Regions from separate parts of the Exiguobacterium sp. s95 genome, predicted to be linked through region 2. Evidence: riboswitches for the same ligand, from Rfam matches in the RefSeq annotation. Region 2 holds a riboswitch; each other region holds the start of a gene.
What was found. A riboswitch is a leader RNA that binds a small molecule or an ion and turns the genes downstream of it on or off. The one in region 2 is predicted to bind lysine.

Region 1 (6,842 bases), on a different contig from region 2:
AGTCGTATAAATAGCCACCTTCTACCGGGACGATTGGCTCATTATGCGTAAACCATTTACTGACACGATCTCCGAATAGTGAAAAGCACGTTTTAGCATATTCTGTATAGGCGGTGACGACGGCACGACTTTCCCAGCCACCGATGTTTTGCAGTGCAAGCGGCATATCAAAGTGATATAGATTTACGAACGGTTCGATGTCCGCTGCAATCAATTCGTCAATCACACGATTATAGAAATCAATGGCAATCGGATTCATTTCCCCCTGCCCCTCAGGAAAAAGACGTGACCAGGAAATCGAGATTCGAAACGAGTTGTGTCCGAGTTCTTTCATCAACGCAATATCTTCTTCATAACGATAATAAAAATCAGAGGCTACCGTTGCATTTACACCATCGAAAAAGCGATTCGGTTCTTGTTCGTACCAATGATCCCAAATGTTCGGTCCTTTTCCACCCTCAAATGCTGCCCCTTCCGTTTGTGTCGCTGAAGCTGCTGTTCCCCACCAAAAATCTGCAGGGAACGTATACTTTTGTTCTTTTGCCGTCGTAACTTCCGTTTGATTCATCTCATCCACGTCCTATCTCTATTTTTGAATTCAACCTACATGTTGATTTTCATCTCCGGCAACATTCGCTTCTTCTCGTTCTTTTTTCATATTCAAGCGGTCAATGAAGACTAGGAATGGGAACCACACTGCCATGATAATGGCGAAGTTGACGAGTTGTAACAATCCGCCCGCCAGTGAATTCGTTGCCATCATGCCACTGATAAACATCGGCACCGTCCAAGGCACAGCAACTCCTGTTGGCGGCGGAACGATTCCTGTCGACATCGCAAAATAAGTAACGGTTACGGTAATCAACGGTGCAAAAATCCAGGGAATCATGATGAGGGGGTTCATGACGATTGGTAACCCGAAAATGATTGGTTCATTGACGTTAAAGATTCCGGGTCCGATCGATAACTTACCGATTTGCTTCAACTGTTTTGAGCGCATGAAAAGGAGGATTGCGACGACGACAGCCAGTGTCGAACCGGAACCACCAATTCCAACTGTATAAATTTCAATGAATTGTTTACTGATGATATTCGGGAGTTCTCCATTCGCCGTATAGGCGTTTAAGTTTTCAAGTGACAAAGTGTTCCAGATCGGATCCATGACCGAATTGACGATAACTTGACCATGCAGGCCGAAAAACCAAAACAATTGAACAAAAAAGATGGCGATTAATGTCGGAACCAAACCGTTCCCAAGATTCACGAGTGGTTTTTGAACTAAATTAAAGATTAAATCGTGGAGATTCGTGTCTAAAAGCGAGGTGATAGCGATGTTAATGCCAAGGAAAATGGAAAGTGTCAAAAGTGCAGGCACAAGAGCTGAAAATGACTTAGCCACAGCAGTCGGCACACCAGCCGGCATTTTAATCGTCCAGTTTTTTTGAACGACAAATCGATAAATTTCTCCTGCTAAGAACCCTGTCATCATTGCAAGGAACATGCCTTTTGCACCGAGACGGTCAAGTGGAATGACATTTCCGACAGGATCAGCAACATTTTCGACTGCTACAAAGAAAGGTGTTAAAAGTAAAAAAGAAACAAGGGCGATTACACCACCAAAAACAGCTTCTACATCATAGCTTTTCGAAAGATAATATCCGATACCGAAGACGACGAATAGTGACATGATTCCCATCGTCGCCGAGGGGGCGTTTCCTAATGAAGTTTTAAAAGCATCCAATACTCCAGGCGACATAAATTTATCTAAGAATGGTAAATTCGCAATAACAACGATTAATGAACCGAACATCGTAATCGGAAAAGCGAGCATGAACGCGTCACGTAACGTCTGAAGATAGCGGCTATTGTTTAAATATGCCGCAATCGGCATCAGAAAACGACTCAACAAATCGAACCACTTACTATTACCAGCCATTTCAATCCCTCCTCTTATTTTTGAGAAAATTTATGTTCCATCATTTCAACTAATCCTGACGTCAAATCAAGCATCGTTTGTGTCGACATCAAATGATCTTCTGCATGCAAAAGCAGTAAAGACAATGTCGTCGGCTCACCGCTCGCTTCTTTTTGGACTTGACCGAAATGAATCTGGTGCGCTTCTTGCAACTGTTCTCGGGCATCTGTTAATAACCGCTCAAATGCCTCAAATGATTCTTCCTTGTACACTTCGATTGCTTCACGAATCGTACTTCGCGCATTTCCACTATGCAAAATCATCATGAATGCTACTTGTTCCATCGTCTGTTCATTTGTTTTCATTTCTTCACCCCATCAACTTAACGGCTTGTTCATAGGCCGCTTTTCCGTCGGCCATTCCGTACGCTATCATATCGATGACTTCTACTGGTTTATCTGTCGCTTGTTGAAATTTTGATAATAAAAAGCGCATTTGTGGACCAATCAATACAACATCTGCTCCATCCATTTCTTTTAAAGCCTGGTCTTGACCGACTGCCCAAATTGTCGCCTCTTCACCAAGTGATTGGGCATGTTCCTGCATCTTAGTGACGAGAATACTCGTCGACATTCCTGAACTACACGCCAACATGATTTTTTTCATTTCAACCATTCCTCCCGCGTTTTGGAATCGCTTACAACTTTGATTATACGGATTTTACTACCCATGTCTATACTTGATTTTTATTTTGTTTATTTTTATTTTTAAAAAGTGTAGTGTTGTAATCGAAAACAACTTGGAGGAGGAACAATCATGGAAGAACTGATTCGTTTTGAGCCGATTTTACAGGAGCGGATATGGGGTGGATGTAAGCTTGGTGCATATGGATTTGATACGTTAGGCAAACAAAACATCGGTGAAGCTTGGACCTTGGCTGATCACCCAAACGGGCAAACCAAGGTGAATGCCGGACGTTTTTCCGGTGATGCACTACGGGATTTATGGTCAAATCACCCTGAAATTTTCGGGATGGACACAACGGAAGCTTTTCCTTTACTCATTAAGTGGATTGACGCTGCGGATGATTTATCCGTTCAAGTCCATCCTGACGATCATGATGCCTGTCGCCTAGAAGGACAGCCTTACGGGAAAAATGAATGCTGGTATATCGTCGATTGTCCGGCAGACGCCACCATTATTTATGGGCATGACTTCAAAACAAAAGCTGATTTGTTGCGCGCTGTCCGTGAAGACGATTTAACTTCCGGCTTAATTGATTTGCCTGTTTCACCCGGCGATTTTTTTTACGTTCCAGCAGGTACTGTTCATGCTTTAACCGAAGGGTGTCTTGTCATCGAAATCCAGCAGAACTCTGATACCACGTACCGGTTGTACGATTACGATCGAATTGACCATTCGACCAACAAACCGCGTCAACTCCACCTTAAAGAAGCACTCGAAGTCATTCAATTTCCTCATTTCCAGTACGAGGAGCCTTATGTACCGACCTCTTTTTGTTCAAGACTACTGACAACCAACGCCTATTTTTTTGTCGAGGAATGGGCCATCCATGACATGATTACGATTGCACCACGAACTTCCTTCCAAGTCATCACTATCATCAGTGGCACGCTGATCATCAACCAATTGCGTTATACCGCCGGAGACACGGTTCTGATTCCGGCAAAAGTAACTTGTACCGTTTCTGGAAAGGGGAAACTTCTATTGACTGGTCCAAATCCAACACCGAAACAACGACTTCACATCGGAATTGATCTTGGTGGGACTCACACGCGTGTTGCCGCAATCAATCAGCACCATGTCGTAAAACAATATCGATTTTTGACAGAGGCGGCTGCTGGCCCGGACTATACAATTAATCATTTAAGACAAGCCATCCAAAAGCTACTTGAAGAATTTGAAGTCGAACGAATTGGTATCGCAGCGCCTGGTCCGCTTGATGCAGCAACGGGTCGGCTATTGTCACCTCCGAACCTGCCGGGTTGGGACGATGTAAATTTGGTTCGCCCGTTAGAAGAGTTCTTCAACATCCCGGTTTCCCTTGAAAATGATGCAAATGCCGCCGCGCTCGGCGAAGCATTGTTCGGGGCAGGACAAGACTATACATCCATCTATTACATGACAGTCAGTACAGGAATCGGTGGTGGATATGTCTATCAAAAGACGTTGATTCGAGGCGCACACGGATATGCTGGTGAAATCGGAAATACGATCATCGATGCTTCTGGACCGGAACATCACGTCTTGAACAAAGGCTCACTCGAAGGATTAGCAAGCGGTACGGCTCTTCAGACGCGGGCTGATTCATTAAATGAATCTTCTCTTGCACAACTTCTTGGCAATACACAGGAAAGGCTTCGTTTCGTAAATCATTTAGCAACAGGCGTAGCGAACATCATTCACACACTTGATCCGGAAGCCGTCATCATCGGTGGCGGTGTTACGGCTTCCGCCGATTTATTTTGGGAAGAGCTCTTACAAGCCGTCAATGCCCGTCTCTACCCGACGTTACGTCAAAAAACAATCATTCGCTTAGCTGCATTGGAAGGAAATGCCGGTGTCATCGGTGCTGCCCATTTAAATCGGATGAACGCCGAATAACTTCATTGTTCCTTTTGAACAGACTTTACTACTTTTTTTAAAAACAGACTTGAAACTTTTTTCTGAAATATGATAAGGTTTTCTTATTAAAAGAATATGACTATTCTATCGATGAGGTAGAGGCGCGGTCTTAATGAGTATTTGATCTGAGGATGACAACGAGGACGATCAAGGAAAGGTAATGCTGCCGAAGTATCGTCAAGTGTCTGACTTGATGGTACTGGTCGAATTGGGAAATACCCGTTCGATTGCCATACGTGTTTTGTATGGAGCGCTCCAATTCGGCTAAGAAAGACGCATCCAGCAAGGGTGTCGGCTTTGTTGCCGGTGCCCTTGCTTTTTTATATGCAATGGGTCTCATCTTCTAAAAAAAGAGGAGGAACCACACAATGGTCAATTATTCAGATTCAATCGTTGCGCTCATTCCAGCTGTCATTGCAATCGCACTTGCAATCGTGACGCGCAAAGTCGTTATTTCACTTGGTGTCGGTATTTTGATTGGTGCTTTATTGCTGCATAGCTTTAATCCAATCGATACGGTCGTCTATCTCGGCAAAAACATCTTTAGTCTATTTTGGGCGGATGGGGCGTTAAATGAATGGAACGTCTTATTACTCATCTTCTTACTATTACTCGGTGTTCTATCGACGCTTATCCAAACATCGGGCGGTGCACATGCCTTCGGTGAATGGGCAACAACACACGTCAAGACAGCGCGCGGCGCTCGCCTCGCAGCATTTGGTTTAGGTATTTTAATCTTCATCGATGATTACTTCAACAGTCTTGCTGTCGGGAATGTCAGTCGTCCGTTAACGGACCGTCGTGGCGTCTCGCGGGCAAAACTTGCGTATATTATTGACTCGACGGCTGCTCCAGTCTGTGTCATCAGCCCGCTTTCAAGTTGGGGAGCGTTCATCATCTCGATCATCGCTGGTATCTTAACGACACATTCGATTACGGAGTATTCCGCATTCAGTGCTTTCATGATGATCGTGCCACTCAACTTCTATGCGATTTTCGCTCTATTGCTGACGCTTTACATCGCGTACACAGGGATTGCGGTCGGACCGATGCGGACGCATGAACTTCGTGCATTAAAAGGTGAACTTTTCGATGCAAGTAAAGGAACACCGATGGGGATGGCAGAGGAAGTCAAAGAACACGAAGGTGGAAAAGTACGTGACCTCGTCGTTCCGATTATCGTTCTCGTCATTGCAACAGTTTCCGCATTACTCTTTACCGGTGCTCAGGCACTCGCTGCTGACAATCGTGCATTTACGTTGATTGGTGCATTTGAAGCGACAGACGTAACACGTTCACTCGTTGCTGGTGTCGTCATCAGTTTAGTCGTTGCTTTCCTGATGTTGATTGGTCGGAAAATCCCGGCGCGCGAATACGGACACAGCATCTGGGCTGGGATGAAATCCATGTGGCCTGCTGTCGTCATCTTATTATTCGCTTGGACAATCATCGCTGTTATCGGTGACATGAAAACAGGTGAGTACTTAGCAAGCTTCGTCAGTAAGTCGATTTCTGCTTCGTACCTCCCCTTCTTATTGTTCTTGATTGCAAGCTTAATGGCATTCTCGACAGGTACAAGTTGGGGAACATTCGGTATCATGCTGCCGATCGGTGCTGACCTCATCATGGCGGTCGAACCGAATCTCTTACTTCCGACGCTCGCTGCCGTTCTTGCCGGATCCGTCTTCGGAGACCACTGTTCACCAATTTCCGATACGACGATTCTCAGTTCGACAGGTGCCGGTTCGCATCATATCGATCACGTCACGACACAACTTCCGTATGCGTTGGTTGGTGCAGCGACATCGGCAGTCGGCTACCTTGTGCTCGGTTTAACCGATTCATCAATCATCGGCTTCATCGGTGCACTTATCGCCTTCTTACTCGCACTCGTCGTCCTGAATGTCGTCTCGAAACGCGGCAAAGTACCAACTGAACTTCGCGCTGAATAATAAAAAAATAACGCTCAGCTTAGCCGAGACGAGAAAAAAAGAAGGGATTGCCATCTACGATGATGTGCAATCCCTTCTTTTAAGTTGTAGACAACATGGTATGAAGAAATAAAAAGCGTCTTGTTTCGTTGCTTTTTAGGTAATACCGTGAGAGAAATACAGGAAAGCACGAACGAATTGCAATTCGATATCGCATGTTCACGCTTCATAAGCGTTTGTCTACACGCTGAAGCGATCATTCTTACACCATCAAGGCACACACTTCATTTGCAAACGCAACTGGATCTTCGATTGGCAAGCCTTCCATGAGCAACGCTTGTTGGTACATT
Region 2 (6,842 bases):
GCTGCTTTAATCGCACCTGAAGCAAATACTTTTTTTGATAATGCCGTGTGCTTGATTTCAATCAATTCATCGACCCCGGCGAACAACACTTCATGTTCACCGAAAATTGTTCCACCACGCATCGAGTGCATGCCGATCTCAGACGCTTGGCGTTTTTCCCGTGTCGATTCACGTTCATAGACCGGCTGGACGTCACGGAGTTCTTGAATCGTCCGCAATAAGAGTTCTGCCGTCCCGCTTGGTGCATCGACCTTTTGATTGTGGTGCTTTTCTAATAGTTCGATATCGAACGAACTGGCGAGTGGTACGAGCACCTGTAACAATTGCTGCATCATCGCGATCCCGAACGACATGTTGTACGACTGAAAAATTGGAATTTCAGTCGAAGCGTCTTTTATCGTTTGTAACTCCGCTTCCGAAAATCCGGTCGTCGCGATGACGAGCGGTGTTTTCGTTTTGAGGCCATACGCCAGTAAATCCGGCAACAAGCTCGGGTGAGAGAAATCGATGATGGCATCGACTTCTTCTGTTAGCTCGGACACCGTTTGATACGAAGGAATTTTCTCCGCTGACTTCGTCTGATCGATAACGGCGACAACTTCAGCGGGTGCCAATTCCTCGACATAATGCCCTGTCGCACCATATCCATGAATGGCAAGCTTCATCGAACCACTCCTTTATAAGCACGCATCGTCTCGAGTAAGTGTGCATGCCCGGCTTCGGATTGGCGAACGAGCGGCAAGCGTGGTGCACCGACTGCAAACCCGACTTCTTCGAGTGCTGCTTTAACAGGAATCGGGTTGACGTCACTAAAGATGGCTGCGATGACAGGCATTAAATCACTTTGAATGCGTCGTGCCGTCACTAAGTCGTTTGCGAGCACGGCTTCAGCAAGCGCTTGTGTTTCTGCCGGGTACGGGTTCGACAGGACCGAGATGACACCTTGTGCTCCCCATGCCATGTACGGCAGGATTTGATCGTCGTTGCCACAGAAGACTGCAAAACCTTCGGGGAGTGCCGTCATCAATTCACCCATGAAACTGACATCCCCGCTCGCTTCTTTGAATGCTTGAATGTTCGGATGCTCCGCGAGTGTTACAGCTGTCTCAACTGCAATCGCGACACCCGTCCGTGAAGGTACGTTGTATAACATGATGGGTAATTCGACAGCATCCGCGACTGCGGTAAAGTGAGCAATCAAACCGGCTTGTGACGTTTTATTGTAATACGGTGTCACGAGCATCGCTGCATCCGCTCCGAGCCGCTGAGCCGTTTTCGTTTTTTCAATCGTCTGTGCCGTATTGTTCGTTCCCGTACCGGCAATGACCGGAACACGACCTGCCGTGACACGGACTGCTGTCTCAAGTAACGTTTCGAACTCTTCGCTCGAAAGCGTCGATCCTTCACCTGTCGTCCCGGCGACGACGAGCGCTTGGATATTGGCTGCAAGTTGCTGTTCAATCAACTGTTCAAAAACGACTAAGTCGAGTTCACCTGCTGAATTGAACGGTGTCGCTAGTGCTGTTCCTGCTCCTTTGAACATGTTAAATTCCTCCTTAGTATGATTAAGAATGGATGCCGTTTTCTAAAGCATGACGCGCGACCTGGACTGCATTTGACGCCGCGCCTTTTCGAATGTTATCCGCGACACACCACAGATGGAATGTGTTCGCGAGCGTTTGATCTTGACGAATCCGCCCGACGTACACTTCGTCCGTCCCGCTTGCATCAAGCGGCATCGGGTACTGATTTCGCGAAACATCATCAACCAGTACGACGCCTGGCGCGTCAGCAAGTGCTGTGCGAATCGCTTCGACCGTCGTCTCGTTTGAAAACGTCACGTTGATTGCAACCGAATGCGAATTTGTGACGGGAACACGGACACACGTCGCACTGACCGGTAAGTTCGGTTGGTTAAAAATCTTCCGTGTCTCGTCAATCATTTTTTGCTCTTCTTTCGTGTACCCGTCTTCTAAGAAGACATCGATATGCGGCAAGATATTATCATGGATCGGGTGCGGATAGTTGACCGGTTCTTCACCGCGGCTGCCTCGCGCCAAGTCCTCAATTCCTTTTTGACCGGAACCGGAGACTGCTTGATACGTCGTATACGTGATTCGTTCAAAACCTAAGTGTTTGAGTGGTGCCAGGGCAACGACGGATTGAATCGTCGAGCAGTTCGGATTAGCGATCAGTCGGTCGGTGCTGCTGACCGCTTCCGGATTGACTTCTGGTACGACGAGCGGAATCGTCTCTTGCATCCGGAAAGCACTTGAATTATCGACGACAAGTGTTCCGTGTTCTGCCAGCAAGGGGGCATACTGTTCACTGATTGCTCCACCGGCTGCGAATAATGCGACGTCGATCCCGTGATGGATGATGTCTTCCGATAAAGCTGTAATCGTCACGTCCGTTCCATTAAACGAAACGACTTTTCCTGCTGATCGTTCTGAAGCATACGCCGACAGTTGACCGACTGGAAAATCGAGTTCCTTCAAGACTTGTAACATCTTTTGTCCGACGGCGCCTGTCGCACCGATGACTGCTACGTGGTACATGTTCATTCCTCCTTACAGGCTAAACGCGTTCGCGATCGCCGCGACCGTTCGTTCGATATCTGCTTGTGCGATTGTATACGAGATACTGATTTCTGATGTCGTGACTTGATAAAACGTGATGTTCTCGGCACGGAACGTCGCAAATAATTTTGATGCGACGCCCGTTGCGTCACGCATTCCGATTCCGACGACCGATAACTTGGCATGCTCGTTATGACGATCGACTTTAACGGTCGGAAAACGATCGATGATATCTTTCAGTGCCTCTTCGAGAAACTCTTCTTCATCGAGTGGACAAGAGAACGAGAGGAACACGTCACTATCAAAGGTCGTTTGACTGATCATGTCGATATTGACATGGCGATTCGATAACAATTCAAAAATGTCGGCGACTGCTGAATTGGTTTGTGGAACGTGTTTGATTGAAACCGTCAAAACATTTTTCGTTACACTGACGCTCGTGACTGCTTTTTGTTCCATCGTTTCTGTTGCCTCCATGATCCAAGTCCCTCTTTCCGATTCAAGTGTTTTCCCAACAAAGATATGCACGCCGTATTTTTTCCCGAGTTCGACGCTGCGCATCTCCATGACCTTCGATCCCAGTGCACTCATTTCCATCATTTCATCATATGAAATTTGTGGAATCGGCTGTGCCGCTTGATGAATCCGCGGATCCGCCGTATAGACACCGTCGACATCTGTATAGATTTCACAGCGCTTATCAAGGACGGCCGCTAAGGCGACAGCCGTTGTGTCTGATCCACCACGACCGAGTGTCGTAACATCCCCGAGCTCGTTGACACCTTGGAATCCGGCGACGATGACGACATCATAGGTTTCGAGTTTCTTTCGTAACAAGTCCCCGTCAATTTGTTTAATCTTACTTTTCGTATGAACCCCCATCGTGCTGATTCCTGCCTGCGCACCTGTTTGTGATAAGGCTTTTACTCCGACGGAATTTAAGGCGATGCTGAGTAACGAAATCGTTTGTTCTTCGCCGATTGCGAGCAATCGATCGAGTTCACGTCGTTCAGGACGATCCGTGATTGCTTGCGCTTGTGCGATGAGCGAGTCTGTCATCTTCCCCATCGCAGAGACGACGACCACTAATTTTTCACCTTGTTCTGTCCGATTTTTTAAATAATTCGCAATTGACTGAATCTGTTCGACAGTCGCGACCGAGCTACCACCAAATTTAAGTACAGTTGTCACAATCCTATCTCCTTTGTCCCGAAACAGAAAAAAACGACGGGCCGGTAGGAGCGTTCCTACGGCCCGTCGTTATCACGATCGGACAAACGAAGACAAAGTCTTTCGTTCTTTTACGTAAGATAGCGCTCCGAAACATCGGTTTCGGCAGTACAACGGATCTTAACCGTTGTACCAGCAAATGAGAAGAAGCATCTTTCTCATTCACTTCGGCGGATTTCCCCTTTCACATCACTCAGCATGCTCGCTTCAATAAATGATGTTACTGATGTCATCCGCGCCTCTATCTGTCGGTTGTTAGTTACAGTTATAGCAAACATTTTTTGTTAAATCCAGTCATTTGCTAAAATTTTTTCATTTTTCCGTTAATCCGCGAGTTTTTTCTTCGCTTGATCGAGTTGTACAGAAACAGCAGCAAAACCTGTCCCGCCGTAACTTCCTCTTCTTGCTACTGCTTGCACCGGGTCGAGGAGCGGATAAACATCTTCCGCGATGACGGAGTGGAACGTTTGATACGTTTCAAGCGTTAAATCTTTTAAGAAACAATTCGTCTGAACACAATGGAGGACCGCTTTTCCGACGATTTCATGCGCTTCCCGGAAAGGAACACCTTTTGTGACGAGATAATCTGCTAGTTCCGTCGCATTCGAGAAGTCTTGCATTGTCGCCTTCTTGAGCGCTTCTGTCTTAAACGTTGCTGATTCGAGCATTCCCGTAAAGATTTGAACGGATTGTAAAACGGTATCTGCCGTATCGAAGACACCTTCTTTATCTTCTTGCATGTCTTTATTGTAAGCGAGCGGTAATGCTTTCATCGTCGTCAGGAACCCCATCAGGTTTCCATAGACACGCCCTGTTTTTCCGCGAATCAATTCAGCGAAGTCCGGGTTTTTCTTTTGTGGCATCATGCTCGAACCCGTTGAAAATGCATCTGACAATTCGATGAATGAAAATTCTTGCGACGCCCAGATGATGATTTCTTCACAAAAGCGTGAGAGGTGCATCATGACCGTCGAAGCAATCCCGAGATATTCAATGACGAAGTCACGGTCCGATACAGCATCGAGGCTGTTCGGATAGACGTGCTCAAATCCGAGCAGTTCCGCTGACTTGAAACGGTCAATCGGGAATGTCGTCCCGGCGAGTGCCCCAGCACCGAGCGGCGAAATCCGAATCCGTTTCAAATTATCTGTCAGACGATCTACGTCACGGTCGAACATCCAAAAATACGCGAGTAGATGGTGTGCAAGTGAAATCGGTTGTGCCCGCTGTAAGTGGGTATACCCCGGCATGACGGTTTCGATGTGTACATCCGCCTGTTCCGTAATCACCGTCTGCAAGTTGCGTAGGCTTTCGATTAAATCAACCACATGTTGTTCCATCCACAAATGTAAATCCGTCGCAACCTGGTCATTCCGACTTCTCGCTGTATGCAACTTCCCTGCGACCGGTCCGATTTGTTCCGTCAGCAACCGTTCGAGATTCATGTGGATGTCTTCGTCAGCAAGCGAATAGACATGTGTTCCAATCGAAGCTTGTAACGTCTTGAGACCCGCTTCGATTTTTTTCCATTCCGTCTCTTCTAGGATACCTTGTTGATACAACATATTGGCATGGGCGAGACTTCCTTCTAAATCAACTGCCGCAAGCTTTTGGTCGAATGAAATCGATGCCCCAAACGCTTCAGCCTGAGCGGAAGCCCCTTCTGTAAACCGTCCGCCCCAAAGTTTCGTCATTTTGTCACGCCTTCCTGCCGATGAACACTTGCGTGTGTCGCAATCGCAAGACCGTGCAATTTAATGAATCCTTTCGCTGCTTCATGATCGAACGCATCTTCTTTCGTATACGTCGCAAGCTTCTCGTCATAAAGTGACACCGGTGACTGACGTCCTGTGACCGTCGCATTCCCTTTGTAGAGTTTGACCCGTACTTCGCCCGTGACGTCTTGTTGCGTCGCTTTTAAGAATGCTTTCAGACCTTTCGTTAACGGTGCGTGGAACAAACCGTTGTAGATTGTTTCTGCATATTGTTGACTTAAAATCGGTTTGAAGTGAGCGACGTCTTTCGTCAATGTGATGGTCTCGAGTGCGGCATGGGCTTTTAGCAAGACCGTTGCTCCCGGGCATTCATACACTTCCCGCGATTTGATTCCGACGAGACGGTTCTCGACGTGGTCAATCCGTCCGACACCATGTGCTCCGGCGATGATGTTGAGTTCTGTAATCAACTTCGCCAGTGGGTAGACTGTTCCGTTGATTGAAGTCGGAACACCCGCTTCAAAACCGATAATGACTTCTTCTGCTTGATCCGGTGCTTCTTCCGGTGCGACCGTCAGTGCATAAGCATCTTGCGGCGGTTCTGTCCAAGGGTTTTCAAGGACACCACATTCGTTACTCCGTCCCCAAAGGTTCATATCGATTGAATATGGGCTGTCGAGATTGATTGGAATCGGGACATTGTTGTCTTTTGCATAAGCGATTTCCTCTTCACGTGACCATTTCCATTCCCGTACAGGGGCGATGACTTCCAGTGAAGGATCGAGTGCTGCGACCGAAACTTCAAACCGGACTTGGTCATTTCCTTTTCCTGTACAACCATGTGCAACGGCCGTTGCGCCATGTTGATGCGCAACTTCGACGAGCTTTTCAGCAATCAGCGGGCGAGACAGTGCCGAAATCAGTGGATACGCGCCTTCGTAGTGGGCGCCGTATTGAAGTGCTGGTAAGACGAATTCATTTGCGAATTCTTCTTTGACATCAAGAACAATCGATTCGACGGCTCCGACGAGCAACGCTTTTTCTTTGATGACAGTCAAATCTTTTCCTTCGCCGACGTCCATACATAAAGCGACGACATCATAATCCTTACTCAACCATTTGATTGCCACCGATGTATCAAGTCCCCCAGAATACGCTAAAATTAATTTTTGTTTCGTCATTATTAATTCCTCCCTGATTTCGAATTCATCTGTCTGTATAAAAATTCATTATTAATTATATATATACATAGAATTTCAAAAAAAGAAACCCTTTTTACAGGATTTCTTTAAAATTTCTCAATTAAACTTTCTTTTCC
Region 3 (6,842 bases), on a different contig from region 2:
TCATTGGTGGTCAACTCGGGCTCTTGATGTCGTGGTTACGAAATGATCGTCCGTATTCCTCCGAGTATATGGCAAATCAGCTCAGTCAGATGATCGTCTTCGGAACAGTTGAAAGTATTGGTTTTCCTCAGACACGCCCAGGGACTGTCTAAAAAATGAACTAAAAAGCGCCATTCCGATGTGAGGGAATGGCGCTTTTTGTGCTAGTCGGATATAACGTTAGATTACGCTTGACGGAATTCCAGCTGTTTCGTATAAATCGTACTTTGGTTACGTCCGTGCTCTTTTGAAGCATAGAGTGCTTTATCCGCTTGTTGCAATGCTTCGAGTGATGTATGGGATCCACCCGAATGGGCAATTCCTAACGAAATCGTAATCTTCAAATCAGGTACATTTGCAGTCGGGAACAGGTTACGGGCGACTGTCGTCCGCGCTAATTCAGAGATTTTTTTCGCATCCTTCAATGATGTGTTCGGTAAAATGATCAAGAATTCTTCTCCACCGTACCGACCGACTAAATCATCCGGACGTACAATAGAGGCAAGTGTCGTTCCGAGTTGCCGCAACACATCGTCGCCGGCATCGTGACCATATGTATCGTTAACGTGTTTGAAGAAATCGATATCGATCAGGATAAGTGAATATCCGTCGTCATCCGATCCGACGAGTGATAGGGAGTCGTCCAGACGTCGGCGATTGGCGAGACCCGTCAAGGCGTCGGTCATCGCAAGTTTTTGCTGGTACTGGATATTTTCAAAATGTCGTCGCAGTTCGGCTAATAAGCGATAGGTGACGAGTCCGGCTAATAAATTAAAGAAAATGTACGTAACCGATACTTTGAAAAACGTTTCCCAACTGTTTGTCAGTGCATAGATGGCTGGTAACGAATAGAGAATACCGATTCCGATCATTAATTCAAAGGTCAGCAATGTATTACGTAAAAATCTGCGTGCTATGCCAATTGTCAAAATGAATAAAATCATGATGACGGAAGCGAGAATCGCTCCTTCGATTTGATCAGCAGGTGTAATTAAAAAACGCGTTCCGATAATCATGACTCCCGTGATGAAGGCACTAGGCAATCCGCCAAATAATGTGGCAATCGCGACAGGAATGATACGTAAGTCAATCCGGGCAATATCAATTTGAATGCTGTTGAACATGAGGAGTACAGCAATTGCACCAGCTACACAACCTAAAATAAGGCGTGATTCAAGCTTTGATTTTGGTGTAATTCTTGGTTGATTTCGAAAAGGTAAAAATAAAAGCGTGATCGTCGTGAATAAGAGACAAAAATTTATGATGAAGTTATTCATAATAGACAACAAATCCTCCCAACTCCCCCTGCAGTATACTTCCAATTATATACTTTGAGTATACTCGTTCTACTAACGGTATAGGAGGTCTGAATGTTTAGAATAAAAAAAGAAAAACAGAATAAAACCTCTGTCCTTCTCTTGATTTTTAATTTATTAATTGGATGAGACGACTTCTTCATCCATTGTCGCGAGGATTTTATCAAATACATGGATCATCACGTTCAGTTCCTCTTCAGACAAAGTGCCGAATCGCTCCTGAAGATATTTGCGACGGACGACTTCGAGATTCCGAAAAGCGGCCTCTCCCTCGTCAGTCAAGGCAAGGACGATTGAACGACGATCTTCCGTCGAACGTGTCCGTGTCACAAAACCGGTCTTATAAAGTTTATCTGTCAAAGCGGTGACCTGACTTGTCGCAAGTTCGAACTGTTCCGCGAGTAATGTCGGACGCTGGGGGCCGTTTTCAGATAAGCTACGTAAGATGAAGAATTCACTTCGCGTGGCAGTACCTTCAAACAGTTGATTCAACTCACGGCGCAACGTCCGGAGAATCACGCGCATTTGTTCTTCTAATCGATATGTCAATTGGTCATGTTGTTCTTGTCCCATCTGAGCAACATCCTTTCTGTACTACCTTCTACCATTTAGTGTACTAAAAATATCGGAATTTTACTATGAGCACGGTAGGATTCAAAAATATAAATTGACAAACAAGAAACATATTATGTACTATGTCGAAGTAATGAATTAGTAAATCAACTTAATTAGTTCTCACTCAACCAGTGGGATGGAGGTTGCGATTCTTATGAGTCGGGTTACGGATGTCGTCAAGCGGCAGATGAAATAGCTCAAAAGGAAGAATTGCCGAAATCGTAGACTACTTTGAAAGTCAGCGATTGGGATTAGATCAAACAGGTCTAATACTGTCATGAACCGTTTGCGGTTTATGGGGAGCTATCTTTCACGACGGTAGAATGAGACGCATCATCGATATGTTGCGTTCTCATCTTCCTCTTGGAAGGTGAGGGCGCTTTTTTACGCCCTCTCAAAAATTATAAAAAGAGAGAAGCGACAGACATGAACAATTTACAACAGCAACAACAACCCCTCGATTCCACAGCAGAAGGGCTACAACGAGGGCTTCAAGCCCGGCATATGTCGATGATTGCAATTGGCGGAGCGATTGGGACCGGTTTATTCATCGCGTCAGGTGCCTCTGTTGCAGCGGCAGGACCGGGTGGTGCGTTACTTTCTTATACAATCGTCGGATTGATGGTCTACTTCTTGATGACGAGCCTTGGGGAGATGGCCGCCTATATGCCGGTCGCAGGATCATTCTCGACGTACGGGACGAAGTTCGTCGACCCTTCATTCGGATTCGCCTTAGGATGGAACTATTGGTACAACTGGGCCGTCACGATTGCCGTCGAGCTCGTCGCAGCACAAATCGTCATGCATTACTGGTTCCCGAACATTCCGGGCGTCTATTTTAGCGCGCTGTTTTTACTTTTAATGATTGGATTAAATTATTTTTCGGTCAAAGGATTCGGTGAAGCCGAGTACTGGTTTGCGATGATTAAAGTCGTCACGGTCATCGTGTTTCTTGGTGTAGGAGTCGCGATGATTTTTGGTATCTTTACTTCGGAGCCACCAGCAGGGTTCAAAAACTTTGGCTTAGGTGATGCACCGTTTGTCGGAGGGATTCCAGCTGTCATCGGTATCATTCTTGTCGCAGGTTTTAGCTTTCAAGGGACGGAGCTCGTCGGAATCGCAGCAGGCGAGTCGGAAGATCCGGAAAAAAATGTCCCGAAAGCAGTTAAACAGGTGTTTTGGCGGATTTTATTATTTTATGTATTTGCGATCTTCGTCATCGGAATGTTGATTCCATACACAAGTCCGAGCCTTGTCTCAAATGATATTACGGATGTTGCCGTCAGTCCGTTCACACTCGTCTTCGAAAAAGCAGGACTCGTGTTTGCAGCAGCATTGATGAATGCGGTCATCTTGACGTCCGTCTTGTCTGCCGGGAACTCCGGGATGTATGCTTCAACCCGGATGCTCTACACACTGGCACGACAAGGTGATGCACCGAAACTATTTGCAAAAGTCTCAAAAAACGGTGTGCCGCGGAATGCGTTACTCGCGACAGGGGCGATTGGTGCGCTTTGTTTCTTGACGTCGATGTTCGGTGGACAAGTTTATCTTTGGTTACTGAATGCTTCCGGAATGACAGGATTTATCGCGTGGCTCGGGATCGCGATCAGTCATTACCGTTTCCGAAAAGGTTTCGTCGCCCAAGGGCATGCGTTACGTGACTTACCGTACGTTGCACCGGCGTTCCCGTTTGGTCCGCTATTCGCATTTGGCCTGTGTTTCCTCGTTATCGTTGGGCAAAACTATGCCGCGTTCCTCGCTGATCAAATCGACTGGGTTGGGATTGCAGCAACGTATATCGGAATTCCGTTATTCTTGGTCTTCTGGCTCGGACATAAAGTCAAACACCGGACATCGGTTGTCCGGTATGATGAGATGGAGTTTCCGAAACATCCGAAAAAATAATAGTATAAGCTAAAGGACCCTCTCGCTTACGAGAGGTCAGACTATAAGCAAAGTGTTATCGGGAATCGGGAGATCAAGCGTCTTTTTTCGTTGCTTTCCTCGGGCGAGGCGCAAGCCGTTGCTCCTTGATCCTAACGGACAATGAGCAGGGTCTTGCCTGCCTCTGGCAAGTCGCGTTGAAAACGCACTTTTCCCTTAGGAGTCAACGAAACATGACGCTTTTTAGGTAGTATCGTGACGGATTGTCTCTCGTTATCGCATGTTTACGCTTATTAATAGTTTGTCTACACACCAAAACCCTCTCACTTGCGAGAGGGTTTTTCTGTATAGAAGAAGCGAATAATTCCCGAAAGATTTTTTCAGTTTCTTTCCATGATATGTCCCTTCAAGTATGTCAATCCGTAATTGGATTATTTCTTTTTAATAATTTTATTTTTATCTAAAAATATTGTTTCAATAAAGTAAAAATAAGGAATAAATTCTTTACGGTAAACCTACTAAAACGATTGAGATGGAGGAAGTGTGAAATGAGTACATATGAATTGATTTTGACACTGGGTTCGGCCGCGTTCTTCATGGCGCTCGTTGCTTATGTATCCTATCGCATGACACGAGGCAAGGAACAGGGAGTTGACGAATATTTTTTGGCAGGACGTGGACTAAGCGGAATCTTTATTGCCGGTTCCTTGCTTCTGACCAACCTTTCGGCAGAACAACTGATTGGTTTGAACGGTCAGTCGTTCATGGGGAATATGTCGAGCATGGCGTGGGAAGTCACGGCAGGGTTTGCTGCCATCATCATGGCGATCTACCTGTTGCCTAAGTTTTTGGGGATGGGGATTTCGACGTTACCTGAATTTTTAAGTCAGCGCTATGATGAAACGGTCCGGCGGATGACGGTGCTCTTATTCTTACTTGGCTACATGTGCGTGACGATTCCATCGATGCTTTACTCCGGCGGGATTGCCGTCTTACAGCTGTTTAACGTACCGGAGTTATTTGGATTGAGTTATACGCAGTCGCTGTGGCTCGTCATTTGGGTTGTCGGGATCATCGGGGCCATCTATGCAATTTTCGGAGGACTACGGGCTGTCGCCGTCTCCGATACATTAAATGGAGTCGGACTTGTCATCATCGGTTTCCTCGTTCCGATTCTTGGTTTTTTTGCACTCGGGGACGGAAACATGGTCGACGGAATGAAGCGTCTCGCAACGACACACCCTGAAAAATTGAATGCGATTGGGTCGTCAACCGACGCCGTTCCGTTCTTTTCGATTTTTACAGGGATTCTGTTTGCGAATCTCTTCTATTGGTCACTCAATCAATATGTGATTCAGCGCGTGCTTGGAGCAAAGGACTTAAAAGAGGGACAAAAGGGTGTCTTGATGACAGGCTTCCTGAAACTACTCGTCCCGGTATTCATGTTGATTCCGGGTGTGATTGCGTACCATTTGTATGGAGATAATCTAGCAAGTGGAGATTTGGCCTATCCGAAATTAATCACGGAGTTGCTCCCTGTCTCATTGATGGGATTTTTCTTGGCCGTCTTGCTGGGAGCAGTCTTTAGTTCATTCAACTCACTCTTAAATAGTATCGCGACGTTGTTCGTACTCGACATTTATCGCCCGGTCTTTGCGAAAGAAGCGACCGATCGGCAGTTGATTCGTGTCAGTAAAATCTTCGGAACGATCGTTGCCTTGATTTCATTTGTCGTCGCTCCATTCTTAATGTATGCACCAGACGGTCTTTGGACGTTGATTCGTCAGTTCACAGGATTTTTCAACATTCCGATTCTCGTCATCGTCATGATGGGAATGCTCGTGCGGACGATTCCACCGATTGCTGCCAAAATCGTCATTGTTTTTCATGTCATTGCCTATTACTTCTTTGTTTTCGGACTCAGACAGTTGTTCGGAATCGATCACGGAATCAGCTTTATCCATGGCTATGGTATTTTATTGGTGATCGAAGTGCTGTTCATGTGGTTCATGGGAAAATATCGTCCTGTTATGCAGGTGAATCGTCGTCGACCGGTACGTACGACGGGGATGACGCCGTGGAAATATGCGATGCCTGTCTCGGTCTTACTCGTGTCGAGTATCATCTTGATGTATGTCCTCTTCTCGAAAATAGGACTCGCCTATCCGGATGGTATCGTTTCAGGCTGGTTCTGGCCAATCACGCTTGTCTTGCTTGTCGGGACGGTCTTCCTCTGGCGCTTTGCCTTGAAGTCGTGGCATGCGCGGTATACGACTTATCTCGAGGAAGAGTACAAACGAGCGGAATAAGTTCACAGTTGACGGCTCAAATCGATTAAGATTAAAGAAAAACGGAGGCGAGCATCGTGAACTACTGGTACCACTTTAAACGGGCATTCATCCCGATTGCGATTTTATTGATTACATTAGCGATTTATCAAATGATTTATCGTATGAACAACATTTGGTATTCGCTCGGCGGGTTGATTTTAGTTTTTGCAGCGATTTATTTTGTCATGCGACGCCTGAAGGCAAATCCAGAAGATTGAGTGAGCAAGATAGTAGGGGCATGCTTTAAAAAGCAGTAGACTAGAGAGATAGAAAGAGGAGGGGAAGATAGATGGCAAAAGCAATATTTGCAGGTGGTTGTTTCTGGTGTATGGTCAAACCGTTTCATAAGTATGATGGTGTCGACCAGGTGATTTCCGGCTACACCGGTGGTCATACAGAAAACCCGACCTATAAAGAAGTTTGTTCTGAGACGACGGGACATCTCGAAGCAGTCGAGGTGACGTATGATCCGTCTGTCATCACATATGAAGAATTACTTGAAGTATTTTGGCGTCAAATTGATCCAACGGACGGTGGCGGTCAGTTTAATGACCGAGGTCAATCGTACGAACCCGCTATTTTTTATGTTGATGAAGCGCAAAAGCAAGCGGCGGAACAATCAAAGGCAGCTCTTGATGCTTCTGGTCGTTTTTCA

Region 1: it holds a riboswitch for lysine, as region 2 does, so the genes downstream of both, KNP99_RS08860 (Na+/H+ antiporter NhaC family protein) here and KNP99_RS10775 (aspartate kinase) in region 2, are expected to answer to the same signal.
Region 3: it holds a riboswitch for lysine, as region 2 does, so the genes downstream of both, KNP99_RS11700 (amino acid permease) here and KNP99_RS10775 (aspartate kinase) in region 2, are expected to answer to the same signal.

What each region holds. Positions count from the first base shown of each region.
Region 1 covers NZ_JACSMM010000004.1:20,305-27,146, reverse strand. Annotated here, with positions in the region: gene KNP99_RS08885 (glycoside hydrolase family 1 protein) at 1-568, opposite strand, end outside; gene celB (PTS cellobiose transporter subunit IIC) at 599-1,936, opposite strand; gene KNP99_RS08875 (PTS sugar transporter subunit IIA) at 1,951-2,280, opposite strand; gene KNP99_RS08870 (PTS sugar transporter subunit IIB) at 2,285-2,581, opposite strand; gene KNP99_RS08865 (type I phosphomannose isomerase catalytic subunit) at 2,732-4,540, shown strand; lysine riboswitch at 4,650-4,825, shown strand; gene KNP99_RS08860 (Na+/H+ antiporter NhaC family protein) at 4,930-6,513, shown strand; gene htpG (molecular chaperone HtpG) at 6,755-6,842, opposite strand, start outside.
Region 2 covers NZ_JACSMM010000006.1:44,972-51,813, reverse strand. Annotated here, with positions in the region: gene dapB (4-hydroxy-tetrahydrodipicolinate reductase) at 1-665, opposite strand, end outside; gene dapA (4-hydroxy-tetrahydrodipicolinate synthase) at 662-1,543, opposite strand; gene KNP99_RS10780 (aspartate-semialdehyde dehydrogenase) at 1,566-2,558, opposite strand; gene KNP99_RS10775 (aspartate kinase) at 2,571-3,770, opposite strand; lysine riboswitch at 3,883-4,061, opposite strand; gene argH (argininosuccinate lyase) at 4,133-5,503, opposite strand; gene KNP99_RS10765 (argininosuccinate synthase) at 5,500-6,705, opposite strand; gene KNP99_RS10760 (GNAT family N-acetyltransferase) at 6,827-6,842, opposite strand, start outside.
Region 3 covers NZ_JACSMM010000007.1:82,245-89,086, reverse strand. Annotated here, with positions in the region: gene KNP99_RS11715 (TetR/AcrR family transcriptional regulator) at 1-152, shown strand, start outside; gene KNP99_RS11710 (GGDEF domain-containing protein) at 225-1,316, opposite strand; gene KNP99_RS11705 (MarR family winged helix-turn-helix transcriptional regulator) at 1,473-1,928, opposite strand; lysine riboswitch at 2,100-2,284, shown strand; gene KNP99_RS11700 (amino acid permease) at 2,397-3,878, shown strand; gene KNP99_RS11695 (solute:sodium symporter family transporter) at 4,406-6,166, shown strand; gene KNP99_RS11690 (hypothetical protein) at 6,223-6,405, shown strand; gene msrA (peptide-methionine (S)-S-oxide reductase MsrA) at 6,477-6,842, shown strand, end outside.